3 regions of the Mesorhizobium sp. WSM4887 genome follow, and region 1 is predicted to be linked to each of the others. Evidence: predicted binding sites of a transcription regulator. Region 1 holds the regulator's gene; each other region holds the start of a gene.
The links. Region 1 encodes PhoB, which activates phosphate uptake and scavenging genes when phosphate is short. Its sites were predicted from a motif close to TGTCATNNANCTGTCAT; they were not measured.
Positions count from the first base shown of each region.

Region 2: the regulator PhoB is predicted to act here: its motif matches at 2,009-2,025, upstream of P9230_RS28355 (alkaline phosphatase).
Region 3: the regulator PhoB is predicted to act here: its motif matches at 1,289-1,305, upstream of P9230_RS18670 (RNA degradosome polyphosphate kinase).

Region 1 is NZ_JARTVP010000003.1:224,034-227,307, reverse strand. It holds gene P9230_RS14705 (ROK family transcriptional regulator) at 1-866, shown strand, start outside; gene phoB (phosphate regulon transcriptional regulator PhoB) at 1,183-1,872, opposite strand; gene phoU (phosphate signaling complex protein PhoU) at 1,892-2,596, opposite strand; gene pstB (phosphate ABC transporter ATP-binding protein PstB) at 2,617-3,274, opposite strand, start outside.
Region 2 is NZ_JARTVP010000013.1:10,784-14,057, forward strand. It holds gene P9230_RS28350 (hypothetical protein) at 1-264, shown strand, start outside; gene P9230_RS28355 (alkaline phosphatase) at 363-1,937, opposite strand; gene P9230_RS28360 (MFS transporter) at 2,074-3,274, opposite strand, start outside.
Region 3 is NZ_JARTVP010000004.1:363,046-366,319, forward strand. It holds gene P9230_RS18670 (RNA degradosome polyphosphate kinase) at 1-1,128, opposite strand, end outside; gene P9230_RS18675 (zinc-finger domain-containing protein) at 1,369-1,614, shown strand; gene P9230_RS18680 (FAD-dependent monooxygenase) at 1,641-2,867, shown strand; gene P9230_RS18685 (amino acid ABC transporter ATP-binding protein) at 3,016-3,274, opposite strand, start outside.

The sequences.
Region 1 (3,274 bases):
AGCTGATCGGCGAATGCTTGGCGATCGTGCGGCGCCGGTTGGACGATCCGGACCTCGACGTCGGCAGCGTCGCCCGCATCGCCATGGGCATCCAGGGCATCACCGATTCCCATGCCCGCGCCATGCTATGGTCGCCGATCACGCCGCTGACCGACATTCCCTTCGCCGACATCCTGGAAAAGGAATTCGGCATTCCGGCCACCATGGAAAACGACTGCAACATGATGGCGGTGGCGCTGCAGTGGCGCGATCCCCACCGCTATCGCGACAATTTCATCGCCATCCTGCTCTCGCACGGCATCGGCATGGGCCTGGTGCTGAAGGGCGAGCTGTTCACCGGCACGCATTCTTCCGGCGGCGAGTTCGGCCACATGATCCATCGTCCGGGCGGCGCGCTCTGCCGTTGCGGACGCCGCGGCTGCGTCGAGGCCTATGCCGGCAACTACGCCATCTGGCGCAGCGCCATGAAGATGAGCGAGGACGCCGAGCCGGTCGATGTCGGCGACGCCGACATGCGGGCGCTCGCCGCCAAGGCGCGCGAGACGGATGGCCCGGAGCGCGAGGCCTATCGCCGGGCCGGCGAGGCGCTGGGCTTCGGCCTTGGCAGCCTGTTCGCGCTGATCGACCCGGCGCCGGTCGCCATGGTCGGCGTCAGCGCCGCCGCCTTTGACCTGATCGAGCCGGCGCTGCGCGAGGCGATCGGCCAGACCGCCGGAGGCCAGCATTCAAACTCGATCTCCTTCGATACCGAGCCGAACGAATTGCCGCTGATCCGCGAAGGCTGCGCCGTGCGCGCGCTGACCTTCGTCGACCAGGAGATTTTCGCCCCGGGCGTGCAGGCAAGAGCGGGCAAGAACGTGGCCTGAGCAGCTTCGATAGCGATCGTTGGCTTCTGTGCGTCCTGCAGACGCCGGAGATTAGCGAAGGCCCCGCAGCTTCGTCATTCCAGGGCGGAGCAGGAGCGAAGCTCCGTCGCGGAGACCCTGGAATCCATGCCATTACCTCAATCGTCGGATGAGCGGAGCAGAATTTCTGCACCGCCGCGGCGCGTGGAAGTCGCGTGGATCGTCGGGTCTGCGCCGCGTCGCGACGCTTCGTGCTCCGCCCGTGGACGGCGAAGCACCAGCGTCTCGATAACCCGCCAGCGCAGATAGAACCCGTCAGACCTTCGGTGCCCTGGATCTAATCTTCCCTGATCGCGTAGCCCGCCCCACGGATGGTACGTATGACGTCCGGCATCCGGCCGTTGTTGACCGCCTTGCGCAGGCGTCCGACATGCACGTCCACGGTGCGCTCGTCGATATAGATCGTCTCGCCCCATACATTGTCGAGCAGCTGGCTGCGCGAGAACACCCGGCCGGGATGCCGCATCATGAATTCCAGCAGCCTGAACTCGGTCGGGCCGAGCCGGATCTCGCTCTTCTTGCGGTAGACGCGATGCGATTCGCGATCGAGCACGATGTCGCCGACCTTGAGCACGCTGGACAGCACCTCCGGCTTGGCGCGGCGCAGCAGCGCCTTGACCCTGGCCATGAATTCCGGCGTCGAGAACGGCTTGACCAGATAGTCGTCGGCGCCGGTCGAGAGGCCGCGCACCCTGTCGCTTTCCTCGCCGCGCGCGGTCAGCATGATGATCGGCAGGCGTTCGGTCTCGGGCCGCATCCTGAGGCGCCGGCAAAGCTCGATGCCGGACACCGCCGGCACCATCCAGTCGAGCACCAGAAGGTCGGGCACATTCTCCTGCAGGCGGATCTCGGCCTCGTCGCCGCGGGTCACCACCTCGACCTGATAGCCCTCGGATTCGAGGTTGTAGCGGAGCAGCACCCCCAGCGGTTCCTCGTCCTCCACCACCATGATGCGTGGCGCGATCATATAGCAGGCACCTTCGCTGTCAGGCCGCCGGCGCCGACATCGTCGTCTCGTCCTGCTTAGGACGATTCGCGGGCAATTGCGTGCCGGTCAGCACATAGTAGGCGTTCTCGGCGATGTTGGTGACGTGGTCGCCGATGCGCTCCAGATTCTTGGCGCAGAACAACAGATGCGTGCAAGCCGTGATGTTGCGCGGATCCTCCATCATGTAGGTCAGGAGCTCGCGGAAGACGGAGGTGTATTTGACGTCGATGCGCTCGTCGTCGTTGCGGAGCTTGGCGAGCGCCGTGGCGTCGCCGGCCGTGTATTCCTCGATCACGCCCTGCACTTGGATCAGCACCAGCTGCGCCATCGAATCGATGGAGTGCGAAAGGTCGCGCGGCGCGGCGCTGATGCCGACCGAGCCGACGCGCTTAGCGATGTTCTTGGCAAGGTCGCCGATGCGCTCGAGATCGCCGGCCATCCGGATGGCGCCAACGACGCTGCGCAGGTCGTCGGCCATCGGCTGGCGTTTGGCAATCAGCGTGATGGCGCGATGGTCGAGCTCGCGTTGGCGCGCGTCCATGATGGCATCGTCGGAGACCACGCGCTGCGCCAGCGCGTTGTCGGAATTCAGCAGAGCCTTGGTCGACGCGCCGACCATCGAGCCGGCAAGATCGCCCATGTCGCGGATGAGCTGGCTGATCTGCCTCAGATCCTCGTCGAAGGAAGCGACCGTATGGGCCATGGTTATGTCCTCGTATGAACTCAGCCGAAGCGGCCGGTGATGTAGTCCTGCGTGCGCTTCTCGCGGGGCGAGGTGAAAATCTTTTCGGTCCGGTCGAATTCGATCAGCTCGCCGAGATACATGAACGCCGTCTGCCGCGAGACGCGCGCCGCCTGCTGCATGTTGTGGGTGACGATCACGATCGTGTAGTCGGCCTGCAGCTCGTCGATCAACTCCTCGATCTTGGCGGTCGAGAGCGGATCGAGCGCCGATGCCGGCTCGTCCAGCAGGATGACCTCCGGCTTCACCGCCACCGTGCGGGCGATGCAGAGCCGCTGCTGCTGGCCGCCCGAAAGGCTCTGGCCGCTGGCGTTGAGCTTGTCCTTGACCTCGTTCCACAGCGCGGCGCGCTTCAGCGCCTGTTCGACGCGATTGTCCATCTCGGCCTTGCTGATCTTCTCATATAACCTGACGCCGAAGGCAATGTTCTCGTAGATCGACATCGGGAACGGCGTCGGCTTCTGGAACACCATGCCGATCTTGGTCCTGAGCAGGTTGAGGTCCTGCGAGCGGTCGAGGATGTTCTTGCCGTCGAGCAGCACCTGGCCTTCGGCGCTCTGCTTCGGGTAGAGCTCGTAGATGCGGTTGAGCACGCGCAGCAGCGTCGACTTTCCGCAGCCCGAAGGTCCGATGAAGGCG
Region 2 (3,274 bases), on a different contig from region 1:
TCCAGATTGCGTCCGGTTTTCGCGTGGGCAGCGCTTGGCGTGCTTGTTGCGGCTGGCGCCGCGCAGTCGGCGGCTGCCCTGAGAGAAGCTAACCCCTCGCCCCGTGATGCCAAAACCGCGCAGCAGATGTTTGCCGACGCCCCGGACGGGGTCGACCCGATCGTCACCGGCCCGGTCAGCGCCGCATTCAAGCAGCGCCAGAAGGCAGCCAACTGCGACACCGCCGTCTGGCCGAACATTCCCGCGACCTGCTATCCGGATTAATATTGCGACGGCTATCTGACAAAGGTAGCACTCCGGCACACCCTCCTCTGCCGTAACGGACAGTCCGGCAGGACAGAGAGGGTTGCCTGGCGCCGACCCTAAGCCGACCGCACCGGATCGAGCGTGACCTTGTAGAGCTCGTTGTCGTCGCGATCCATCAGCCGCACCGTTAGTTGCTCCGTGGCGCCGGAAATGTCGACCAGGCCGAAGAACTGCAGGCCCGCTGATGGCGGCAGGTTCTGGCCCTGCTCGGCGCTCGGCGCCTTGATGAACTTCAGCTCGGGCCCGAAGGTCATGTCGAGATCGTTGGGACCGAAGGTACCGGCGTGGATCGGGCCGGAGACGAATTCCCAGAACGGGTTGAAATCCTGGAACTGCGCCTTGTCTGGATTGTAGTAATGCGCCGCCGTGTAGTGGACGTCGGCGGTCAGCCACACCGTGTTGGTGATGCCGGCGTTCTTGATGTAGCGCAGCAGGTCGGCGAATTCGAGCTCGCGGCCCTTCGGCGCGCCATTGTCGCCGTTGCTGACCGCCTCGGCTCCGACCTTTTTGGCCGCGTCGTTCCAGACGACGAGGCCGAGCGGCATGTCGGCGGCGATGATCTTCCAGGTCGCCTTGGAATTCGCCAGCTCGCGCTTCAGCCACTGCGTCTGCTGCTCGCCGAGCATACGCGACTTCGGCGTCAGCGTGTCCTCCATGTCGGGGCCGTTCGGGCCGCGATAGGAGCGCATGTCGAGGAAGAACACGTCGAGCAGCGGCCCGTGGGCGATCTTGCGATAGACGCGTCCCGGTTCCGAAGGTTCGTAGCGGATGGTCGTCATCTCATGGAAGGCGCGCGCCGCGCGGGCCGCCAGCACATGGATCGATTTTTCCGTGTAGCGGTTGTCGGTCGTCAGGTCCTTCGAATCCGACCAGTTGTTCACCATCTCGTGGTCGTCCCACTGGTAGAAGGTCGGGCAGATGGCGCTGAGCGCGAGCACGTGCTTGTCCATCATGTTGTACTTCCACTGGTCGCGATACTCGTCCAGCGTTTCGGCAACCTTGCGCTTGCCGTCGATCATGACGACGTTCTTCCACTTGCCGCCGCCGGGCAGGTCGACCTCGTCCTTCATGGCGCCGTCGGCATAGATCGTGTCGCCGGAATGGAGGAAGAAGTCAGGCGTGTGCTTGGCGATGGTGGAGTAGGTCTTCATGCCGGTCTCGTCGATGCCCCAGCCCTGGCCGGCGGTGTCGCCCGACCAGGCGAAGCGCACGTCGCGCTTCGACGCCGGCGCGGTGCGGAAACGGCCGACAATCGGCTCGGAGACGGCGTTGATGTCGGAAAGATCGGCGGCCGTCATCCGGTAGAAAATGTCCTGGTCGGCGGCGAGGTCGGTGAGCAGCCGCTTCACCGTATAGTCGCTGGCGGGCGAGGTATCGAGCGGCGCCAGCCTGACGGCGTCGGCGAAGCTTTCGGTGGTCGACACTTCGTACATCACGCGCGCCGGCCGGTCAGTGCGGGTCCAGACCACGCCGGAGGTGGCGTCGACATCGCCGGACTGGACGCCGTGGGTGAAGGCCGGGCGCTGATTGGCTCGGGAATAGTAAGGCAACGCGAGACCGGAGGCGCCGACTAGGCCAAAGGCGCTGGCCGAGGTGACGAAAGCGCGGCGGGTTAACGAGAGCTTGTTCATGGCTGTCTCCGGATGGCGTTGAACGGGACCGCCAACCTCCGGCCTCAATGTTTCAGGCGCATATCGGAACCATGAAATTTTGATAACAGGTCACAGCTCTTCCCTTCTCCCCTTGCGGGAGAAGGGAAGTCGCGCTTTAGGCCGCCTGCGGCTCCGGCTCAAACGCCGGCTTGCTCGTGTTGATCAAGAGCGAAATACAGGCCGCGGCTATGCCGGTCATGCCGGCGATCAGGAAGGCAAGCTCGTAATTGCCCTGCAATTCGCGCATCGTGCCGCCGAAGGCCGCCGCCGCCGCGGCGCCCACCTGGTGGCCGGCGACGATCCAGCCGAACACGATCGGGCCGCTGCGGTCGCCGAAAGCTTCGTTGGCGAGCCTGAGCGTCGGCGGCACGGTGGCGATCCAGTCGAGCCCATAGAGCACGGCGAAGATGATCAGGCTGACGGCCGAGAAGCCGGAATAGGGCAGATAGATCAGCGACAGGCCGCGCACGGCATAATAGACGCCAAGCAGCTTGCGCGGATCGAAACGGTCGGTGAGCCAGCCGGACAGCGTCGTGCCGATCAGGTCGAAGATGCCCATCATCGACAACAGCCCGGCTGCCTGCACCTCGCCGATGCCCATGTCGCCGCAAAAGGCGATGAGGTGCGTGCCGACGAGGCCGTTTGTGGTGAAACCGCAGACGAAGAATGTGGCGAACAGGTACCAGAACACCCTGGTTCCCGCGGCACGGCGCAACGTGTTCAGCGTATGCGCCAGGAAATTGCCTTGCGCGGCCGGCGACACCGGCGGCACGTCGTCGGCATCGGCGCCATAACGCACCTGGCCGATGGAAGCCGGGCGCTCCGGCACCAGCAGAAAGACCAGCGGCACGAGAGCCGCCGTGGCAATGGCGATGGCAACGGCGACCGGCTTCCAACCTCCCGACTGAGCCAACGAGGCGAGCAGCGGCAGGAACACCAGCAGGCCGGTCGCGCTCGAGGCGGACATCAGCCCCATCACCAGGCCGCGATTGGTCTTGAACCAGCGATTGACGATGGTGGCTCCGAGCACGGTCGCGACCGCGCCCGAGCCGATGCCCGAAAATACCCCCCATGTGATCAGCAGATGCCACGGCTTGGTCATCAGCAGGCTGAGCGCTGTGGAACCCGACATGATCAGCAGCGCGGCAAGCAGCGTGCGGCGTAGCCCGATCCGCTCCATCAACGCCGCGGCAAACGGCCCGGTGAGGCCATAGAGGAAGATGCCGACAGCAGCGGCAAGCGAGACGACATCGCGCCGCCAGCCGAAGCTCTCTTCCAGCGGCAGCATCATGACCGCCGGCGCGGAACGAAGCCCG
Region 3 (3,274 bases), on a different contig from region 1:
GGCCGCCGCCTGGCGCAGGAACTGCACCACGACGTCGAAGGATTCGTAGGGGTGGTGGACGATGATGTCCTTCTCGCGGATGGCGGCCAGGCAGTCGCCACCATGCTCGCGGATGCGCTCGGGAAAGCGCGGGTTATAGGGCGTGAATTTGAGGTCGTCGCGCGGGATGGCGACGATCTCGGAGATCTGGTTGAGCGCCAGCGGCCCGGTGAGCACGCTGATGCGGCTCGACGACACTCCGAGCTCGCCGGCGACGAAGTCGCGCAACTCGGCCGGCATCAGCGTGTCGAATTCGATGCGGATGACGGAGCCGCGGCGGCGGCGCTTCAGCGCCGTCTCGAACAGGCGAACGAGGTCTTCCGATTCCTCCTCCACCTCGATATCGCTGTCGCGGATGATGCGGAACGTGCCCGAGCCCTTGACCTCATATCCAGGGAAGAGCTTGCCGATATAGAGGCCGACCGCCTCCTCCAGCGGGATGAAGCGGACATGATGCTTGCGGTCGGGCAGACGGATGAACCGCCGCAGCGCCACCGGCAAGCGCAAGAGCGCGCTCATCTCCTCGCCGTTCTTGCGGTGGCGCAGCTGCAGCGCCATTGAGAAACCGAGATTGGGGATGAACGGAAACGGGTGCGCCGGGTCGATCGACAGCGGCGTGAGCACCGGGAAAACCTGACCCTGGAAATGCTCCTCCAGCCAGGCCTTCTCGTCCTTAGTCAGGCCGTCGCGGGGGATGCTTTCGATGCCTTCCTTGTTGAGCAGCTCCATCAGGGCCGACAGGCTCTTCTGCTGGTCTTCCTGCAGGCGCTCGACCTCGCGCAGCAATTGCTCCAACTGCTGCTCGGGCGTGCGGCCGTCCGGGCTCTTCAAGGCGATGCCCTCGCGCACCTGACCGGCGAGGCCGGCGACGCGCACCATGAAGAACTCGTCGAGGTTTGCGGCCGAGATCGACAGGAAGCGGACGCGCTCGAGCAGCGGGTGATGCTCGTTCAGCGATTCCTCGAGCACCCGGCGGTTGAACTGCAGCCAGGAAAACTCGCGGTTGACGAAACGGTCTGGATTGCCGCCGTCCGGGCTCGCCGCCTCGACGGTGATGAACTCGCTCTGCACCGGCTTCAGTTCGTTCATGGTTCCTGCTCTTGGCCACAACGTCGTTCTTTGAGCGCCATACGCCGCCGGACGCGCTATGCACGCTCTAACACGCTTTTATGACGCATGATGTCACGGAATCGCTTCGTTTCCGGCCTCATGCGCTTAACCGGCTCAACTTATCCTCTGCCAGCCTTTTGCGACAGTTTCATTTCATCGATCTTGCAAACCGGCCGGTTATGATCCAGATGCAAACGGGCTGAACTGAAGGAGACGACGATGGCAGGCGGTACCATTCCCCATTTCCAGAACGACGCGGGCCATCCGGCGATCGATATCGGCGTCAAGGAATTCATGTGCACCGGCGCCAACCCGCCTTTCGACCACCCGCATGTATTCCTCGACATGGGCGACGACAATGAAAAGGTCTGCCCTTACTGCTCGACGCTCTACCGCTATTCGCCGAAGCTGAAGGCGACGGAAACCGAGCCTGCCGGCTGCCTCTATATCGACCAGGCCGCCTGATCGCGGATCTGGGTGACCGCTAGACCATGGAGGAGGCGCGGTCCCGGCAGGTCGTCATCGCCGGGGCCGGTATCGCCGGACTGACGGCAGCTCTTGCCTTTGCCGAACACGGCCATGCCGTCACGGTGCTGGAACAGGCCAGCCAGCTCGAAGCGGTGGGCGCGGGCATCCAGCTTTCCCCCAACGCCACCCGTATGCTCAGTCGGCTCGGCGCGCTCGACCGGTTGCGGCTGAGCGCGATCCGCCCGGAAGCGGTGGTGCTGAAGGGCGCTGCCACCTTGCGCGAACTGGCGCGCGTGCCGCTCGGCCAGGCCGGCGAAGAGCGTTGGGGCGCGCCCTATCTGGTGGCGCACCGCGCCGACCTGCAGGCGGCGCTGACGGCGCGGATGGCGGAGCATCCTGAAATCCAACTCGTCACCGGCGCGCGGGTAACGGACGTCGCTGTTCACCCGCAAGACATCGCCGTCGCCGCCGAAACGGATGGCGGCAGCATCGAGGCCGCCGGCGGCCTGCTGATCGGCGCGGACGGCGTCTGGTCGTCGGTTCGCAGGCTGCTTGCGGGTCGAGAGCCGGCCTTCGGGAAGAACCGCTTCTCGGGCGAGCTGGCCTGGCGCGCAACGGTTGCAGCGACAAGCGCCGCCGGCCAGGCTTTTGCAGTAATCGCCGCCGGCGACTGCATCACCGCCTTCCTCCATCCCGGCTTCCATATGGTCGCGTATCCGGTGAGCAAGGGCAGCGCCTTCAACCTGGCCGCCTTCACCAAGGGCGAGCGCATCGCCGAAGGCTGGTCCGGCCATGCGGACCCCGCCATCCTCGCCAGCGCCATGCGCGGCACGTCGCCCGCGCTGGCGAGACTCGCCGCGCTCGCCGGGCCTTGGACGGCGTTTCCGATCCACACCGTCGAGCAGGCTCGCTGGACGATGCCGCAGGTAGCCCTGATCGGAGACGCGGCGCACGCCATGACCCCGTTCGCGGCGCAGGGCGCGGCGATGGCGATCGAGGATGCCGCGACGCTCGCCGATCTGGTCGCCGACTTCCCCGGCGATCGGCGGCAGAACCTCTCCACATGGGAAAATCGCAGGCGCCCGCGCATCGAGAAGGTGATCAGACGCGGCGCGCTCAACCGCCTGGCCTGGCACGCATGGGGCCCGGTTGCGATCGCGCGCAACCTGGTGTTGGCGACGCGGCCGGCGGAGAAACTCGCGGGAGATTTGGACTGGCTCTATGGCTGGGAGGAGCGGAACAGGCGGTGAGGCGTTCGCTGCAGCGGTGTCCTGCACGACCGCCAATGCTACCGCGCCTCGACAACTATGGAAGGCGAGACCGGCAGCGCACTTCACCAACCGGTCGCTCAAAAGCCCGGCCGTTGGCGGCCGGGCTTCTCGAATTGGCGTCAGAAGCTCAGTGCAGGATCTGCGACAAGAACAGTTTCGTCCGCTCATGGCGCGGATTATCGAAGAACTCGGCCGGCGTGTTCTGCTCGACGATCTGGCCCTGATCCATGAAGATCACCCGGTTGGCGACCTTGCGGGCAAAGCCCATCTCGTGGGTGACGCAAAGCATCGTCATGCCTTCTTCGGCAAGGCCAACCATCGTCTCCAGCACTTCCTTGATCATTTCAGGGTCGAGCGCCGAGGTCGGCTCGTCGAACAGCATGATG